4 regions of the Pantoea folii genome follow, and region 2 is predicted to be linked to each of the others. Evidence: predicted binding sites of a transcription regulator. Region 2 holds the regulator's gene; each other region holds the start of a gene.

What was found. The regulator CRP, encoded in region 2, controls carbon source genes, mostly activating them, when cyclic AMP is high. The targets are predictions, from matches to a motif close to ATGTGANNNNNNTCACAT.
Region 1: the regulator CRP is predicted to act here: its motif matches at 2,567-2,584, upstream of AC1MDE_RS11575 (YjcB family protein).
Region 3: the regulator CRP is predicted to act here: its motif matches at 2,026-2,043, upstream of yrbN (protein YrbN).
Region 4: the regulator CRP is predicted to act here: its motif matches at 2,678-2,695, upstream of AC1MDE_RS18035 (YfcZ/YiiS family protein).

What each region holds. Positions count from the first base shown of each region.
Region 1 covers NZ_JBWXON010000008.1:119,818-124,702, forward strand. The annotation lists gene AC1MDE_RS11555 (NCS2 family permease) at 1-18, opposite strand, end outside; gene AC1MDE_RS11560 (glutathione S-transferase family protein) at 733-1,395, opposite strand; gene soxR (redox-sensitive transcriptional activator SoxR) at 1,440-1,916, opposite strand; gene soxS (superoxide response transcriptional regulator SoxS) at 2,014-2,442, shown strand; gene AC1MDE_RS11575 (YjcB family protein) at 2,695-2,976, shown strand; gene AC1MDE_RS11580 (ATP-grasp fold amidoligase family protein) at 3,032-3,982, opposite strand; gene AC1MDE_RS11585 (oligosaccharide flippase family protein) at 3,991-4,885, opposite strand, start outside.
Region 2 covers NZ_JBWXON010000022.1:44,392-49,276, reverse strand. The annotation lists gene AC1MDE_RS21820 (YccS/YhfK family putative transporter) at 1-1,293, opposite strand, end outside; gene crp (cAMP-activated global transcriptional regulator CRP) at 1,352-1,984, opposite strand; gene AC1MDE_RS21810 (OsmC family protein) at 2,288-2,692, shown strand; gene AC1MDE_RS21805 (phosphoribulokinase) at 2,736-3,605, opposite strand; gene AC1MDE_RS21800 (YheU family protein) at 3,667-3,885, opposite strand; gene AC1MDE_RS21795 (hydrolase) at 3,888-4,885, opposite strand, start outside.
Region 3 covers NZ_JBWXON010000014.1:65,109-69,993, reverse strand. The annotation lists gene AC1MDE_RS16610 (DEAD/DEAH family ATP-dependent RNA helicase) at 63-1,946, opposite strand; gene yrbN (protein YrbN) at 1,939-2,013, opposite strand; gene nlpI (lipoprotein NlpI) at 2,123-3,007, opposite strand; gene pnp (polyribonucleotide nucleotidyltransferase) at 3,137-4,885, opposite strand, start outside.
Region 4 covers NZ_JBWXON010000016.1:51,194-56,078, forward strand. The annotation lists gene fadJ (fatty acid oxidation complex subunit alpha FadJ) at 1-811, opposite strand, end outside; gene fadI (acetyl-CoA C-acyltransferase FadI) at 811-2,121, opposite strand; gene AC1MDE_RS18035 (YfcZ/YiiS family protein) at 2,289-2,585, opposite strand; gene fadL (long-chain fatty acid transporter FadL) at 2,944-4,227, shown strand; gene AC1MDE_RS18045 (LysR family transcriptional regulator) at 4,273-4,885, opposite strand, start outside.

The sequences.
Region 1 (4,885 bases), on a different contig from region 2:
GCGTGAATCGCCAGACATAGTAAATCCTCTGCGTTTTTTAAGATGTAATGAGCCCCACGGCCCGCGTTTGCGCATCATCCTGGTGAAGGTTCTCAAAGAGAAAAGAGGCAAACGTTTACGTGGCCGCGTATTCCAGGTCGTAAAAGGAGGACACGGAAAAAGGCAAACGATTATCTGGCGTTTGCTATGGGGTTTTCAACTACTAATCGATTATCAGGCAGGATAAAGCGCAGACTGACGCGGGTTAACAATGTGGTTACACTGCTTTTGGCGAAACTTAAGGGGTCGGAACTGGCTGGAAAATCTTGGTTTTTTCAATTTATCGCCTGGTTTTCCTCACCAACTGCACCCGAAGTATGAGGTTGCTACAATTTGAAGCGATGTCCAACTTGGGGTCCAGCAAATATCCACCCTAAGAGCAAAGCGTCCGCGCCATGGATGCGTGGAATATCAAAGCATGTTCCATTCATCGCAAAATTTTCCTCACCCACCGCACCAGAGGTGTGAGGTTGCTGCAACTTGAAGCGATAACCAAGTCGAGGCCCAGCAAAGGCCCGCCCGAAGAGCAAAGCGTCCGCGCCATGGACGGCGCGGCCGATCTGCATGGATGCGTTATTCCTTTGCGATCGGGCGGGCCTTTGTTGGGCATGGCACCCAACCCACAGCGATAATCCACAACACCCAACTCACAGCGGCTAATCCACAGCACTCAATCAACAGCAACTAACCAACTTAGCTGAACGAGATAACCCCGCCCTGCTCAATCGCGCGTTGCCAGGCAGCACGTTGCTGCATTGCTTCCAGCCAGCGCGCGGTGGACGGCATCTCATTCAGCGATCCCCGCACTTGCAACGCCAGCAGCGGGAAACTCATCTGCACATCGGCGATGCTAAACCGTGACCCGGCGAAATAACGATGCTGGCTAAGATGCTGCTCAATCACGTCGCCGTGCAGTTTTAGCTGCTTGTTCAACCAGGCCTTCTGAATCCCTTTGCTCAACGCCACGCCTGCCGGACGTAAAATCCACGGCACCGGCTTCTTCCCGAGTTGCCCAAACACCAGCTTCATCACCAGCAATGGCATCAGCGACCCTTCTGCGTAATGCAGCCAGTAACGCGCCTGAATCTGTTCATCCTCGTCCGTGATGGCGAACAAATGCTCGCTGTCATATTTCTGCTGCAGATACGCCAGAATCGCCCCTGACTCGGCGATCACCCGATTGCCATCAGTAATAACCGGCGACTTCCCCAACGGGTGAATTTTCTTTAATGACTCTGGTGCCAGCAGCGTGTCTTCGCGCTGATAACGTTTAATTTGATACGGCACCGACAGCTCTTCCAGCAGCCACAACACGCGATGCGAACGGGAATTTTCCAGATGGTGAACGGTAATCATGCGGTTTTCCTTGCCGGTCAAAGTCTCCCGGCAAGTATAGCGGATTAACCTTTGTGCTCGTCTTGCTCAGGATCGAGTAACACCGCCCCCGAACCTTGCTGTGCCAGACGGTCACCGGGATTGCGCAGTGGACAATCACGCATCGATAAGCAGCCACAGCCAATACACCCGTCCAAATCGTTACGCAGGCGCGTCAGGGTTTCGATACGCTTATCCAGCTCTTCACGCCAGTGCTGCGTCAGCGCATCCCACTCCTGCGTCGACATACGCTTGTTGGCTGGTACATGCATCAAACTGTCGCTGACAGTGGCCAGCGGAATACCGATGCGCTGCGCAATCTTGATAATCGCCACACGGCGCAGCACATCGCGGCTGTAACGCCGTTGATTGCCGCCATTGCGCGAACTGAAAATTAAACCTTTGGTTTCATAAAAGTGCAGCGCGGAAACGGCCACGCCGCTACGTTTCGCCACTTCACCCGGCGTTAACACCGGTTTTGGGTAATTGCGTTCTTTTTTCATTTAGGGCCTTTACCTCAAGTTAACTTGAGGAATTATACTCGCACCCCATCAAAACTTCGAATTTCAAACCCGATAAACCTTTCAGAAGGATGAGGCTATGATGCAACAGGAAATCATTCATTCACTGACACATTGGATCGATGAAAATCTGGATAAGGCCCTGTCGATCGACGAAGTGGCAGCAAAATCTGGCTACTCAAAATGGCACCTGCAGCGTATGTTCCGTACCGTGACGAAACAAACGCTGGGTGGCTATATTCGTGAGCGCCGCCTGACTCTGGCCGCTGAAGCGTTACGCCAGACCCAGCGTCCAGTGTTCGATATCGCGATGCAATACGGTTACGATTCACAGCAAACTTTTTCGCGCGTGTTCCGCCGTCAGTTTTCCCAGACGCCGACCGCCTATCGTCACACCATGCGCCGTCAGGCGATGATTCAGCGTCCGCGTCTGCTGAGTTTCGATTGCAGTGAAAACATGAACAGCTTTGCCCAGCGCACAACCGGCGAGTGCTGCCCGGTTCAGTGACATTCTGCGCGCCCTTCACGGGCGCACCTTCCCGCTTTGCCTCTGCCATCTCCCCCGCTTCGATAAAAATCTTTCTACCATACCAGGTATAAATTTTGTTCAAACTTTCAAATCGGGTGATATAATGTGACCCAAGTCACAGATTTACCCCCGCGTAAGACGGCCAGAAGGGCCTCCCTGACCCTCCTTCTTTGCCGCCAGTGATGTCCAATCAATGTCAGGGATATTACTGATTTGAAGAGGTTTTTGCAGATGGCTACGTTAACCACCAGTTTAATCGTCATGCGTTGGGAGCTACTCAGCGCCATCATGATGTTCTTTGCCAGCACCATGAAAATTAAACTGCGTCAGAACAGTCACCACGTGATGGCACTGATGTGCGGCGGTATTGGTGTAGGCATGTCATGCTGGTTCGTTACCGGCCTGCTCGGCATTACCCTCAGCATGGAAAATCTGCACAACTTCATGGAAATCTCCAAAAACGCCTTCGTTGAAGTGATGAGCCAGACGCCTGCTGATTGGCCGATGCCTTAATCGCAGCTAATAAAAAACCCCGCTAAGCGGGGTTTTTTATTTTGCTGTGTGATACTCAAATTTTCTTCAATACGGCTGGAATAGCGACTTCCGGCACCGTCACACCCGGTATCTGCGTACCGCGGCGGTCTTGAATCCACATATCACCCATCATCTGGTTTAATCCACGGTCCAACCCGGTTACCAACCCGGCACCTGGCGTAAACGTCAGCTCGCCAAAGTAAATCCGATCACCATCGATATACCAGTCCACACGCACATAATCAAAATCGCTCGCCAGGGTTTTACTCAGCGCTAATGCGTGCTGTAACTGCGCCATTTGTGGATTCACATCCAGCCCGGTATCGCGAATTTTGTGGTACGCCTCATTGAGGTTGTTCACATAAAAATTCATCGACAGTAACGGGTTACATCGGTTGTAAATTACCTGAAGCACATATTCAAAGCTGCCGTCACGCTTGTTGAACATGTGAAACTTGTAATCAATCGGCGCGGTTTTGCCATCACCAATGTACTGCTCCACCAGGATACGCGGCTTGATGTAGCGATAGTGAATCTCACGCGCTTCATTGGCAAAGTCGGTCTTCAACCAGCGATGGCAGTCACTGATAATTTTCTGCTTCTTCAGCGCATCCGGCTCTTCCAGCAGAATTTCCACCATATTGGAGCCGTGATTGGGCTTAATTACCGTGTTCTTCCAGCTCGGCAGCGTATGCAGCGAGTGCGGGTCGCTGGTCTCATACACCAGTGGGATCAGGTATTCGCTGCCCACTTTCTCGGCGATGTATTCGCGCACCGAATATTTATCCGACAGGCGGCCATAGATTTGGTAATCGCCAAAAACGAATTTCCGGTACAGCACCTTCTCATTAAACACTTTCGGTTGACGCAAATTGGGCAGTTTGCGGAATTTATGAAAGTAATAGATGCGGTCCTGGTAAGCCCAGGGCATCTTCTTGATGAAGTACTGGACACTTCTTCTGAGTTCATCTTTCAACTTGAGCATATCGGACCTCATTTGTAGGTTTTGTAGTTGAGTGAGGAAACTTGAATCTTCTGAATGACGCCGTTATTGAAGAAGTAATTCATTACGGTGAGGGACAGAAGTTCAGAGATGAAGACGCTCCAGGCGGCACCCATGATGCCGTAGCCCTGGATCAGCCACCACGACAGCGGCAGACTGATCACCATCAGGCAGATGATCTTCTTCAGCAGATAGTTAAATCCGCCCTCTTTCACCATGTAGCGATACGCTACGGTCCCCATTGCCGAAAAGCAGGTTGCTAACGACAGTAACGTAATGAGACTCCCTGACTGTGTGTACTCGTGACCATACAAAGCGATGATGATTTGCTCGCCATACAGCGCAATCACCGCTAACAACAACAATGAAACACCCATGACATAGCCGTTCAGCCGCGCAGTGAGCTTGATGGCGGCTGCTCCGCGCTCCCGGAATATCTCCGAGAAGCAGGAAGTGATGATGGCAACCGGAATGAATATCCAGGACGCCGAAATGGTATTGGCGGCAGCAAACAGGCCGAGGTCGCGAGCGGAGGCAATGCCCGCCAAAAACATCTGGGCCGCCTTAACCTGCACAGAAATGAAGATGCTGGAAATCGCCAACGGTAAACCTGCGTACAGCAGATAACGCAGGTAGGTATTGCGCTTCTCCTGTGGCGGCGCCATGTCCTGGTTTTCGCGATAAAAATTAGACCGTTTGATGACGTACGGCACCAGCGTGACCATGACAATCGACAGCGTCAGCCACAAGGGATTGAGATGCAGCCAGGCAATGGCGAAACTCAGGGTAAAGCCCAACAGCAGGCCGACCGAGTTGGCCACGGTGTTGAGTCGGGAAGCCAGACGCGCATTGTTGTAAACGCTGAACGTATCCTGCGTCACAAAA
Region 2 (4,885 bases):
GAGCCGTAGCGATCCTGCGGCGATCAGCAATCCGGCAAAGGTCCCCAGCGCACGGTGCTGGATACGCACTCGTGTGGCGCTGTAGCCATTCTGGCTGACAAACATGATGGTCATCAGAATCCAGTAAGGCTTGGGAATATTAAAGAACAGCGCCAGCGCACTGCCGAACATCAGCATCACCGAAATACGAGCCGCGGTGCGCAATGCAGCGGACTTGAGCGAAAGATAGCTGCGCAGCGCCGGGAACAGCGGCAAACGGCGCTGGCGATCGGCCATCAGGTCACGGGTGTATAAAGGTTTCTGGGTGCGCAGCACGCGGGCGATGCGGCTGAAATGGTAATAGCAGAAGTTGCCCACCGGATTGTCGGGATGCTGGCGCGCAATTTTTTCCAGCGCGCCGAGCTGCTTTTCCATGTGGAAGCGATCGGGCAATTGATGATAGAGAATGGCATCGGCCAACAGGCGCAGACGCGCAGAGATGGTTTTGGCATTCCAGCGGATCACCGCTTCGGCGTGACTCTGCTCGACCAGCTTTTGCACTTCTTCCGGCTGGTGCAGGCTCACCGAGATGTGCTCCTGCAAATCAAGCGCCACCTGGAAAGCCCGCGTCAGGCGCTTGTGGCTGTTATCGCGGCTGGCAGAGAGCATGTGCATCTGCTGATAGCAGGTGGTGATCAGGTCAACGGCTTTTTGCTGACGCGCCAGCAGCGGCGGCAGCGCTTTTTCCGGATCGGTGAGCTGCGTCAGCAAGGTGTACTTGGCATCGCAGTAATCCGCCAGTTCCCGATACAGCAGACTGAGCGTTTCGCGCATCGGCTGCTCTTTCCACAGCCAGAACCAGAACCAGTTAAACAGGCCATACCATAGCGTGCCGCCGATATACAGCAGCGGCGGCACCCACATGGGCATGCGTCCTACCAGGCTGAGGCTAAAGATGGCGGCAATCAGTGTGGCGGGCAACAAGCGACCGTGCAGCGGGCTGATTTCGCCGGTCACGCCTATCAGCAGCGGCAGCACAAACAGGATCAGCGGTAACGGAATGGCGTCACTGGTGAGAAATTGGATCAGAAAACTGGCGGTGGCAAACAGGGAGCCGCCGACAATCAGGCGTTTAAAGAAGCGTTTATGCGGGGTATCGAGACCCGCCATGTTGCAGCAGGCAGGCACTAAGGAGAACAGCAGGCCTTTTTGCAGATCGCCAAACAGCCAGCCTAGTGCCACAGGCAGGCACAGCACCAGCGTTTGCCGCAGTGCGTAGTTGACCTCAGGATGATAGATGATTCGGCGCCACATCAGCTCATCGCAAACAAAAACGGCGCGATGTTGCCATCACGCCGTGGGTGATAAGAAATTAGCGGGTGCCGTAGACGACGATGGTTTTACCGTGTGCGGAGATCAGGTTCTGATCTTCCAGCATTTTCAGGATACGACCCACGGTTTCGCGTGAGCAACCCACGATCTGACCAATCTCCTGACGTGTGATTTTGATTTGCATCCCGTCGGGGTGCGTCATCGCATCGGGTTGTTTCGCCAGATTAAGCAGTGTTTGCGCAATACGGCCCGTCACATCGAGGAAGGCAAGGTTGCCCACTTTCTCGGAGGTGACTTGCAGACGACGCGCCATTTGCGACGAAAGTCGCATTAAAATATCCGGGTTTACCTGAATCAGCTGACGGAATTTTTTGTAGGAAATTTCAGCCACTTCGCAGGCAGTCTTAGCACGTACCCAGGCACTACGTTCCTGGCCTTCTTCAAACAGGCCGAGTTCGCCGATGAAGTCTCCCTGATTGAGGTAGGAGAGGATCATCTCTTTGCCTTCTTCATCTTTGATCAGAACCGCAACGGAACCTTTCACGATGTAGTACAGCGTTTCCGCTTTCTCACCCTGATGGATGAGCGTGCTTTTGGACGGATATTTGTGAATATGGCAATGGGACAGGAACCATTCGAGTGTAGGGTCTGTTTGCGGTTTGCCGAGAACCATTCGCTATTATCCTCTGTTGTAATCGTGCCCAAAACACAGGGGGCAGTTTTCCCTGTCAGGCGGTGTAATCGTCGAGCGTTTCCAGTAAAGGAAAATTATTTCCGGGTGATTCTTAAGCTACGCTTTTGATTCTTCCCGCCTTCGTCTGTGATGACGAAAATATTTTCAGCACTGTTTGTAGCACAGCTTTTGCAAGCTGTCTTCTGTTGTCTCGCTTCAGCAACAGGCGGAAGAGTCTGGATTGCTGTTTATCAAGTGAAAGCGTACTCTGGCGGCAAAACCGCCACTTCAGGAGAAAGAATAATGCAGGCACGAGTGAAATGGGTGGAAGGGCTGACCTTTCTCGGAGAATCCTCATCAGGCCATCAGGTATTAATGGACGGTAACTCGGGTGACAAAGCGCCAAGCCCGATGGAGATGGTTTTGATGGCAGCAGGCGGCTGTAGCGCGATTGACGTGGTATCGATCCTGCAAAAAGGCCGAAATGATGTGGCTGACTGCGAGGTGAAACTCACCTCCGAGCGCCGGGAAGAAGCGCCACGTATTTTTACGCAAATCAACCTGCATTTTATCGTTAGCGGCACAGCGCTAAGCGATAAAGCGGTGGCGCGGGCCGTCGATCTGTCGGCGGAGAAGTATTGCTCGGTGGCGATCATGCTCGGCAATAGTGTGAAAATGACGCACAGTTACGAAGTGATTGAGCGATAACATAAGTGGGCGGCCAAACGGCCGCCGCTACAGAATTTCTGGATTATTCAATCCGTTTACCTTCAATCAGCCGCTGCACCAGTGGCGTCATGATTAACTCCATTGCCAGCCCCATTTTGCCGCCCGGCACCACCAGCGTGTTCATATGCGAAATGAACGAGCCCTGGATCATCGCCAGCAGGTAAGGGTAAGCAATGCCTTCCAGTCCACGGAAGTGAATCACCACAAAGCTTTCATCGAGTGAGGGAATTTCACGTGCGGCAAATGGGTTTGACGTATCCACCGTAGGTACACGCTGGAAGTTGATGTGGGTGCGCGAGAACTGCGGCGTGATGAAGTTGATATAATCCTCCATTGAACGCACCACTGAATCCATCACCGCTTCACGGGAATGGCCGCGCTCGCTGGTGTCGCGCACCAGCTTTTGAATCCACTCCAGATTGACAATCGGCACCACGCCGACCAGCAAATCGACATGCTCGGCGACGTTGTGCTGCTGTGTAACCACGCCACCGTGTAATCCTTCATAGAACAGCACGTCAGTGTTTTCCGGCAGCGGCTGCCAGGGCGTAAAGGTGCCCGGCACCTGATTCCACGGCACCGCTTCGTCGTAGGTGTGCAGATATTTGCGCGACTCACCCAGCCCGGTTTTTCCGTAATGCTTAAACGTCTGTTCCAGCAGCCCGAAGTCATTGGCTTCCGGACCGAAGTAGCTAATATGACGGCCCAGATCGCGTGCCTTACGGATCGCCATATCCATTTCTGGACGGGTATAACGGTGAAAACTGTCACCTTCCACTTCCGCAGCATGCAGATTCAGCTGCTGGAAAATCTTACGGAAGGCGAGGCTGGTGGTCGTGGTACCGGCACCGCTGGAACCGGTCACGGCAATGATTGGATGCCTGGCTGACATAACAGAACTCCCTGTGAAGTCGGGCGATGAGCATTGTTACCACGAATTACTGCGCGGTGCATTAACCGCGAAACTCGCCTTTCGGCATAATGTTGACGGATTCATGCAGTTCCGACCACACCAGCACAACGTCTCCGCGCTCCAGCTGGCGGCGCACGTCGGCGACTTTTTGTTCCAGGCTGCGCTCCTGCTCACCATAGTCGGTTCCCTCGCGCAGCACGAAAGTTTCAATCAGGTTTTCCAGTGTTGCGACTTCAAGTTCTTGCCAGGGAATAATCACGATCACACATCCAGATAGGTTGAAAGCCAGTCAGGCACACGCTGTTCCAGCCACATTTTCGGCTTCATTAACGTACCGCCAACAAAGCCAACGTGCCCGCCTTGTTGTGTCAGCTGATATTCAATGGAAGGCGACAGTTGCGCCGGCTGCGGGATTACTGCATCGGTCATAAAGGGATCGTCTTTGGCATGGATGATCAGCAGCGGCTTGCGCACGCCCGTGAGCAGCGGCATAGCGCTGGCACGTTGATAATAGTCGTTGGCATCCAGAAAACCGTGCGCCCGTGCGGTAATCGCATCATCAAACTCACGAATGCGGCGAAATGCGCGCAACTGGCTCAGTTCCACCGGTAGTGTGCCGGGCCAGGCCAGCAGTTTACGCGTAGCGTTCTGTTTCAGCTTGGTCAGTAAATAGTGCTGATAGAAACGAGAAAAGCCAGCATCGAGCTTTTCACTACAGGGTTCGAGCGCAAAGGGTGCCGAGATGGCGACGGCGGCATCCACAGGCACATCATTCCCGTGCATGCCCAATAAATAGGCCAGCATATTGCCACCGAGTGAAACGCCCACTGCTGCAGTCGGCACCGTGCCCCATTCGCGCTGCAACCAGTGCAGGAAAAAGGTCGCATCTTCGGTTTCACCGGAATGATAGATGCGCTCCAGACGATTCGGCTCGCCGCTGCATCCACGAAAGTGCATCACCACCGCCAGCCAGCCACGCGCCTGACACGCCTGCATCAGGCCATGCGCATACGGGCTACGGAAGCTGCCTTCCAGGCCATGGAACATCACCATGCGCGGTTTGTGACGCGCCTGTGCTGGATCTTCGCTCCACGCGAGATCGACAAAATCACCGTCCGGCAGGTCAAGTCGCTGCCAGTGCGGACGCAGGGTTACGCGCCGACGCAGTATGCGCGGCAGCAGGGTTTGCAGATGCGCGTTACTGAATCCGCGCAGCGGTGTAAATCGCTCGCCGTTCAGGCGATCAAAATAGCTTGGGT
Region 3 (4,885 bases), on a different contig from region 2:
TTATTTTACGAATATAAAAAAGGGACGCCGTGGCGTCCCTTTTTACTGTTTGCGTTTAGTGCTTACGCGTCACGACGACGTGGTGCAGAAGCACCTTCTGGACGTGGGCCACGACCGCCTTCACGGCTGAAGCGTCCGCCTTCACGGCCACCTTCACGACGCTCAGAGAAACGACGCGGTGCGCCTTCGCCACGCGGTGCGCCATTACCACGACGCTCGCCATCACGACCGCCTGGACGACGTTCACTACGCTCGAACGCAGGAGCATCCCCCATCAACTGCATGTTCATCGGCTTGTTCAGGATGCGCGTGCGAGTGAAGTGCTGCAGAACTTCGCCCGGCATACCTTTAGGCAGCTCGATGGTTGAGTGCGTACCAAACAGCTTGATGTTACCGATGTAACGGCTGCTGATGTCGCCTTCGTTAGCAATCGCGCCCACGATATGACGAACTTCAACACCATCATCACGGCCCACTTCAATGCGGTACAGCTGCATTTCGCCAACGTCACGACGTTCGCGACGTGGAGCGCCATCACGGTCACCGCGGCTTTCGCGTGGACCACGTGAGTCACGTGAATCGCGACGATCATCGCGGTCGCGGAACTCACGACGTGGTGGGCGTGGTGCTTCTGGTGGCAGAATCAGTGGACGTTCGCCCTGTGCCATTTTCAGCAGTGCTGCGGCCAGTGTTTCGAGATCCAGATCTTCGCCCGGCTGCATTTTGCTCAGCAGTGCACGGTACATATCCAGATCGCTGCTTTCCAGCTGCAGCTGTACTTTGGCGGCGAATTTAGCCAGACGGCGCTCGCTCAGCAGTTCTGCATTTGGCAGTTCAACTTCTGGAATAGTCAACTTCATGGTGCGTTCGATGTTACGCAGCAGACGACGCTCGCGGTTCTCAACGAACAGCAGCGCACGGCCAGCACGACCCGCACGACCGGTACGACCGATACGGTGAACGTAAGACTCAGCATCCATTGGGATGTCATAGTTAACAACCAGGCTGATACGCTCAACGTCCAGACCACGTGCTGCAACGTCGGTCGCGATCAGGATATCCAGACGACCATCTTTCAGGCGCTCCAGTGTCTGCTCACGCAGAGCCTGGTTCATGTCACCGTTCAGTGCTGCGCTGTTATAGCCGCTGCGCTCCAGCGCTTCAGCCACTTCCAGCGTAGCGTTTTTGGTACGCACGAAGATGATGGCAGCATCAAAGTCTTCCGCTTCCAGGAAACGCACCAGCGCGTCAGTTTTACGGCCATAAGCGGTCCAGTAAGACTGAGAAATGTCAGGACGCGTGGTCAGGCTTGACTGAATGCGCACTTCCTGTGGATCTTTCATGAAGCGTTTGGTGATACGACGAATCGCTTCTGGCATGGTCGCTGAGAACAGCGCGGTCTGATGACCGTCTGGGATCTGCGCCATGATGGTTTCAACGTCTTCGATGAAGCCCATACGCAGCATTTCATCAGCTTCGTCCAGCACCAGGCCGCGCAGGTTAGACAGATCTAACGTGCCGCGTTTCAGGTGATCCAGCAGACGACCAGGCGTACCTACGACAACCTGTGGTCCCTGGCGCAGTGCGCGCAGCTGAACGTCATAGCGCTGGCCGCCGTACAGGGCAACCACGTTCACGCCACGCATGTGTTTAGAGAATTCCGTCATGGCTTCAGCAACCTGAACAGCCAGTTCACGGGTTGGAGCCAGCACCAGGATCTGTGGTGCGCGGACAGATGGATCAATGTTGTTCAGTAACGGCAGGGAGAATGCCGCTGTTTTACCACTCCCGGTCTGCGCCATACCCAGCACATCACGGCCCGCCAGCAGGTGAGGAATACACTCAGCCTGGATTGGGGATGGCTTTTCGTAGCCCATACCGGTCAGTGATTCGAGGATGTCAGCGTTCAGGCCAAGGTCAGAAAAAGTGGTTTGAATATCAGTCATGTAGTACACGTGCCTCTTGGATTGCGGCGGCCAGTCTACATAACTCGTCGTGAAAATTTTCAGTCATTTTCATCAAAAAGTGTGAACCGGCTCAAATTAGAAGTTTTGACGAACAGAAAAGCCCTCACCTCGAAGATGATGACTTTACAAGTATTCAGGCAATAAAAGTTCGTCAGCTATTGCTGGTCAGATTCTGATAAATCGTCTTGTGTCTGGCCGAGTTGCGCCAGTTCCAACAATGCGTATCGGTGCTCAACAAAGTTGTTAACATTGTTAGCGACCGCCAGTTTGAACAACGCTTTCGCGTCGTCCTTCTCCCCCAGACTTAGGTAGTACTTACCTAAATAGAAGTTGGTTTCACTGAGATGTTCAGCGAGCGAGGTGTTATCCGTTGCGTCCGCCTTGAGACGTTCCATCAGCGTTTTTTCACTGATGTCGCCAAGGTAGAACTCGACAATATTCCATCCCCATTGGTCCCGGACCGCTTTGTCATGTCGCTCTCTCAGCGTGACTTTGGCCTTGTCGGCATCCATATCGCTTTCAACGAGATAGAGCCAAAGGCTGCGGAAAGGATCGTTAGGATCGTCTTGATAAAACGCCAGCAGATCATCTTGCGCTAACTTGTATCGACCGCCGTAATAGAGGGCGATACCACGGTTTAAATGCGCATAGTTGTAAGTTGGATCAAGCTCAAGTACAGAATCAAACGCTTCATAGGCAGCATCAAAGTTGCCTGCCTGCGTTAAATATATACCGAGGTAGTTAAACACCTCAGGCATATCCGGTCTTATAGACAGCGCTTGCGAGAAATCGTTCCGCGCTAATGCCCTCAGACCCAAACTATCATACAACACTCCGCGCTCATATAATAGCTGTGCGCGTTCATCATCGGTCAGGGCACGACTGGCAAGAATTTGTTCCATTCGCGCCAGGATCACCTCTTGCTGCAGTGTGGGCTGCAAAGGTACTGCCAGAACTTCGTTCTTACGCCAATTGGAGTTGCTGCATCCTGCCAGCGTGATAGCTGTCGCAACAAAACACCAGCGCAAAAAAGGCTTCATTTCCCACTCCCGAATACAAACATTGGGATAACCATCCTGTCATCCGCCTGCTGTGCACAAGGATTCCCGCCCTCGCGATGATCCAAATACCTCTCCCCAAATTGCAGGGAGAGGCCAATCAGTAAACGCTTACTCGGCGTCAGATGCATTCGTTGCAGCAGGGGTTTCTTCCGCTGGTTTCTGCTCTGTCGCTTCTTTGATGCTCAGGCGTACGCGGCCCTGACGGTCCACTTCCATCACTTTCACTGGAACTTCCTGACCCATCTGCAGATAGTCGGTCACTTTCTCAACACGCTTATCAGCGATCTGAGAGATATGGACCAGACCTTCTTTACCGCCGCCGATGGCCACGAAGGCACCGAAATCAACGATACGCGTCACTTTACCAGAGTAGATACGACCCACTTCGATTTCAGCGGTGATCTCTTCGATACGACGAATCGCTTCCTTCGCTTTGTTGCCGTCGGTTGCTGCGATTTTCACGGTGCCATCATCTTCGATTTCGATGGTGGTGCCGGTTTCTTCGGTCAGCGCACGAATAACAGAACCGCCTTTACCAATAACATCTTTGATCTTGTCTGAGCTGATCTTGATGGTATAGATACGTGGTGCGAACTCAGAGATTTCCTGACGTGGGGTGCTGATGGCCTGCTCCATCACGCTCAGGATGTGCAGACGCGCGCCCTTAGCCTGATTCAGTGCAACCTGCATGATCTCACGGGTGATACCTTCAATTTTGATATCCATCTGCAGTGCAGTGATACCGTCGCGGCTACCCGCTACTTTGAAGTCCATATCGCCGAGGTGATCTTCATCGCCCAGGATGTCAGACAGAACCACGAAGTTTTCGTCTTCTTTAACCAGACCCATCGCAATACCGGCTACGGCTGCTTTGATCGGTACGCCTGCGTCCATCAGTGCCAGAGAAGCACCACACACAGAAGCCATTGAAGAAGAACCGTTAGATTCGGTGATTTCTGACACTACACGGACGGTGTACGGGAACTCTTCCTGCTTCGGCATGACTGCCAGCACGCCACGCTTCGCCAGACGACCGTGACCAATTTCACGACGCTTCGGTGAACCAACCATGCCGGTTTCGCCCACTGAGTATGGAGGGAAGTTATAGTGGAACAGGAAGCTATCAGTACGCTCGCCCATCAGCTCATCCAGGTTCTGCGCATCACGGGCGGTACCCAGTGTTGCGGTAACCAGTGCCTGCGTTTCACCACGGGTGAACAGAGAAGAACCGTGAGTACGTGGCAGCACGCCAGTACGTACATCCAGACCACGGATCATATCTTTTTCGCGGCCATCGATACGTGGCTCACCACGGATGATACGGCTACGCACGACGCTCTTCTCGAGATCGTGAACGATGTCAGCGATTTCGCCAGCATCCAGCGTTTCGTCTTCAGCCTGAAGGGCAGCAATAGTCGCGTCTTTAACTGCGCCAACCTGAGTGTAACGCTCTTGTTTATCCGTGATGCGGTAAGCATCAGCGATACCGGCTTCTGCCAGTGCAGCAACACGTGCAATCAGTGCATCGTTCGCTGGCTCTGGCTGCCAGTCCCAACGTGGTTTGCCTGCTTCAGCAACCAGTGCGTTGATGTTTTCGATAACAACCTGCTGCTGATCGTGGCCGAACACCACCGCGCCCAGCATCTGGTCTTCTGTCAGTACTTCTGCTTCAGATTCAACCATCAGAACCGCGTTCTGAGTACCTGCAACCACCAGGTCCAGACGTGAAGTTTTAATTTCATCAGCGGTTGGGTTCAGAACGTATTGGTCATTGATATAACCCACACGTGCAGCACCGATTGGGCCATTGAATGGCAGACCAGACAGCGCTAATGCAGCAGAAGCACCGATCATCGC
Region 4 (4,885 bases), on a different contig from region 2:
CCCGCGCCTCTGCCGCATGACCGGCGTGACTGCCCTGCTCCAACCCCGTGCGCACCACCTGCAGAATACGATCCGCTGCTGGGTAATTCCCCTGCGTTTTGCGGTCGGTTTGCCGTTTTGCCATCGCGAATAACAGCGAGCGCGCCAGTGGCGCCTGCATCAGGCGATCGCGACGTGATAACTCACGGCGAACAACCTTTCCTTTATGCACACGCGCAATCGCCGTTTCCAGCAAGATGGATTGAGGCACTGCATCGTCAACGATACCCAGTTTCAACGCCTGTTTAGCGCGCAGCTGCTTACCACTCAGAATCAGCGGTAGCGCTTGTGGCACCCCAATCAGTTTTGGCAGGCGCTGCGTCCCGCCTGAGCCAGGTAACAGGCCCAACTGCACTTCCGGCAGGCCCAGGCGGGTTTTATCATCCAGCGTGCAGATACGTGCGCTGCAGGCCAGCGCCAATTCCAGGCCGCCGCCGAGACAGGCACCGTGGATCGCCGCGACCACCGGGAAAGGCAGCGCCGCAATCTCCGCCATTACCTCTTGCCCCTGGCGGGCTAAAGCTTCCGCTTCTTCTGCCGTCAGGCAATCGGCGATCATGCTGATGTCCGCACCGGCGACAAAATTATCGCTTTTACCCGAAATCAGCACTAATCCCGCCAGCTTCGGATTGCTGCGCGCTTCAGCCAGCACCGCTTTTATTTGTGGGACAAACTCCGCTTTCAGCGTGTTCATCTTTTCGCCCGGCACGTCGATGGTAATGATGCCGACATGATCGAGGCGCATGTGTAAATGGAATGCAGATGCGCTCATTATTCGGCCTCCAGAACCATTGCGCTGCCTAATCCGCCCGCTGCACAGGCGGTCACCAGTCCTAATCCCCCGCCGCGTCGCCGCAGTTCATGCAACGTTTGGGTGATCATACGCGCGCCAGTGGCAGCAAACGGATGGCCGTAAGCAATGGAGCCGCCCAACACATTGAAACGTTCTTCATTCACTTCACCCAAGGCATGCGGGCGATTCAGTACCTCTCGCGCAAAACGCTCATCACGGAACATTTTCAGATTGGCCAGCGTCTGTGCCGCAAAGGCTTCGTGCATATCGATCAACGTCAGGTCGTTGAGGGTAATGCCAGCGCGATCCAGCGCCAGCGGTGAGGCATAAGCGGGACCCAGCAACATATCCTGCCAGACATCAATCGCAGTAAACGCGTAGCTGCGCAGATAGCCAAGCGGCGCAATTCCCAGTTCTTGTGCACGGCCTTCACGCATCAAAATCACCGCGGCCGCGCCATCGGTCAGCGGTGTGCTGTTGGCTGCCGTGACGGAACCGTGGCGACGATCAAAGGCCGGTCGCAATTTTGCGTAGTCGCTAGCGCTGGCATTAAAGCGAATGTTGTTGTCCTGCTCAATTGGTGCTTTCCATGGCGGTACAAAGGCCGCCATCACTTCCTGCGCCAGCACGCCTGACTGCCAGGCACGTGCTGCGTGCTGATGTGAGCGCAGCGCCAGAGCATCTTGTTGTTCACGTGTGATGCCGTGGGTTTTCGCCATTTGTTCGGCGGTATCACCCATGCGTAAGCCGGTGGAATACTCTGCAACCGCAGGCGGCACCGGCAACAGATCGCGTGGGCGCAGACGGCGTAAGATTTGCAGCTTTTTGCTGAAGGTTCGTGCTTTGTTGAGATCGACCAACGCGCGCGCCAGCGTCTTGCTGACGCCAATAGGCAGTACCGATGAGGAGTCTGCACCACCGGCAATACCCGCATCAATGGTGCCCGCCATCAGGCTTTCCGCCACATTCGCCACCGCCTGAAAACTGGTGGCACAGGCACGACTGACGCTGTACGCATCAGTGTGCACGCTCAATCCGCTGCTCAGCACGATTTCGCGCGCAATATTGGGCGCTTCCGGCATTTGCACCACCTGGCCAAATACCAGTTGATCGATAACGTCGACCGGCAATTCGCTGCGCGCCATCAACTCTGACACCACCATGCGCCCCAACTCCAGCGCGGGAATGCCATGAAAATCACTCGCCTGACGGGCGAAAGGCGTGCGTAATCCATGGGTTATGGCGATTCGTTCGCCCTGACGCGTCAGCAGCGGCTGCGCTTTGCTCATTGCACTCACCTGTAATTTACGACCGTAGCATCATTGCCAAACAGGTCTGACCTGATCATCAGTGTTAACCAGGTGTTGCTCAGTCGCCAATAACAGAAGAAAAAAAGTGCGAGGGAAGACACGAAAAAGAGAAAACGCTGCCGGAAGGGCTTCCGGCAGCGACAGGATTAGCGTAAGCCGAGTTGAAAAATCAAGGTTTCGGCCTGGCAGGCAAAAGTGAAATCAACATTCAGGCGTATGCCTGGCGCTTCTTCAATGAATTCTGCGTGAATCTCGCAAGGCTCGGATTCAACCTGACGCGCTTTGTCCGTCAGGTGCTTCAGCATCGCTTCAGCCGCATGACGATTGGCAAAAGCGCCAGACCAGCTCGCCGTGCAATCGGTATTGTCCATTACGGTGCCTACATCTACGCAGCAGCACGCCGCCGTTTCCGTGGCACTGCATTTTTTAATGGCATCAGTCATTGTTTTCTCCTGACGATAAATCGACACAATCGGATCATTTTCTGACACAAAGTGTACGCCCCGCGCGGTCTGGCTTCTATCTCTCAGCGGCTAAGTGACGAATATCACACTAAAAATTGATCCAGAACAAATTTGACCGCTATGCTAGATGAGCATCGACAAGATTTTGTTAAGCAGATCTGATTTTATCGATCAAATCGGAAATATTTAAAAAACATTATTGCAACATATACACAGGTCAGACCTATACTCGTCGCACTGGTCTGATATGTGCCTTTGTCATCAGTCCCTACAATCCGCCGTCCTTTGTTACGCGACGTAACAACGTTTAATAATAAATCTAGATGAGGTTGTGGTCATGAACCATAAGAACCTGTTTGCAAAGTCAGCTGTGGCAGCTGCAGTGGCGCTTATCTCTTCCCAGGTTTACGCCGCAGGCTTTCAACTTAATGAATTCTCAGCAATTGGTTTAGGTCGTGCTTATTCGGGTGAAGGTGCGATGGGCGATACCGCCGCATCTGCCAGTCGTAACCCGGCGACCATGGCATTGATGGATCGCCCTTCTTTCTCCATCGGTACCGTTTATATTGATCCGGAAGTGGATATCAGCGGCCAGAGCCCAACCGGCAACAGCCTGAATGCGAAAAACATCGCACCGAATCAGTGGATCCCTAACCTCCATTACGTTCATCCGATTAACGATCAGTGGTGGGTAGGCGCATCCGTCACCTCTAACTATGGTCTGGCGACAGAGTTCAATGACGGTTACACCGCCGGCGGTTACGGTGGTAAAACCGACCTGATGACCGGTAACTTTAACCTTAGCACCGCTTATCGTTTGAATGAGCACTTCAGCTTTGGTGTTGGCTTTGATGCGGTTTACGCTAAAGCAAAAATCGAACGTTATGCGGGTGAAGCCGGCGCTCGCGTCGGCATGCCAGCGGATACTCAGGTTGCCCACCTGAAAGGTGACGAATGGGGTTACGGCTGGAACGCCGGCATCCTTTATGAAGTGGATAAAAACAACCGCTTCGGCTTCACCTATCGTTCAGAAGTGAAAATCGACTTTGACGGCGATTATAAGAGCAGCATTCCAACGGCTTACAACGGTACACCGCAGGCGATTGCTTTAGGTCTGCCATATGGCACCAGCGGCCAGACCATTCCGGGTTCACTCACGCTGAACCTGCCAGAGATGTGGGAAGTGTCGGGCTGGCATAAAGTGGCACCGCAGTGGGCCGTACACTATAGCCTGACCTACACCAGCTGGAGCCAGTTCCAGGAGCTGAAGGCCACTGGCAGCAATGGTCAGACGCTGTTCTATAAAGATGAAGGCTTCAAGGATGCATATCGCATCGCACTGGGTACCACTTACTTCTACGACGATAACTGGACCTTCCGTACCGGTATCGCGTTTGATGATAGCCCGGTTCCTGCCGACAAACGCTCTATCTCAATTCCGGATCAGGACCGTCTGTGGTTGAGCGCCGGTGCTTCTTATGCCTTCAATGAAAATGCGTCAGTTGACCTCGGTATCTCTTACATGCACGGCCAGAAAGTCACGGTGAAAGAAGGCCCTTACACCTTTAACTCCGAAGGCAAAGCCTGGCTGTACGGCGCGAACTTTAACTACAAGTTCTGATGCTGAAATCAGTGTGAAAAACGGCGACAGTGATGTCGCCGTTTTTTATTGCCGGCGCGACACCGGCCAGTGTTCTGCCAGAAAATCGATAAAACAACGTACGCGCGGTGATAAATAGCGCCCTGGCCAAATGGCCGAAAAACCACTTTCGCGGATACAGCTTCCCGGCAGCACTTCAATCAACTCGCCCTGGTCCAGTAATTCCCAGACGACGAAATCCGGCACATAGCTGATCCCCATTCCGGCCAGCGTACTCTGCACCATGGCTTCAATGTTATTCACCGTCAGCTTTTTTACGGGTTGGAAATCCCCCGTCACCCGCAGATCGTCCAGCTCCCAATGTTGAATCAATCCCGTGGCGGGAAAGCGGAAAAGGATACAGTGGTGATCGATAAGATCTGCACTTAATGCTGGCCTGCCGTGCGCGGCAATATAGGCTGGGCTGGCACACAGCACAAAACGAAAAGGCCCCAACGCTCTCGCCTGTAAACGTGAATCCTGCATCTCGCCGCTGCGAATCGCGACGTCAAAACCTTCATCGATGACATTGACCAGCCGATCACTAAAATCACAATCCAATTCAACATCAGGATAGAGCTGACTAAATTGAGGCAGCAACGGCGTTATCAGCCGATATCCAACCACCGGCAGCGACACA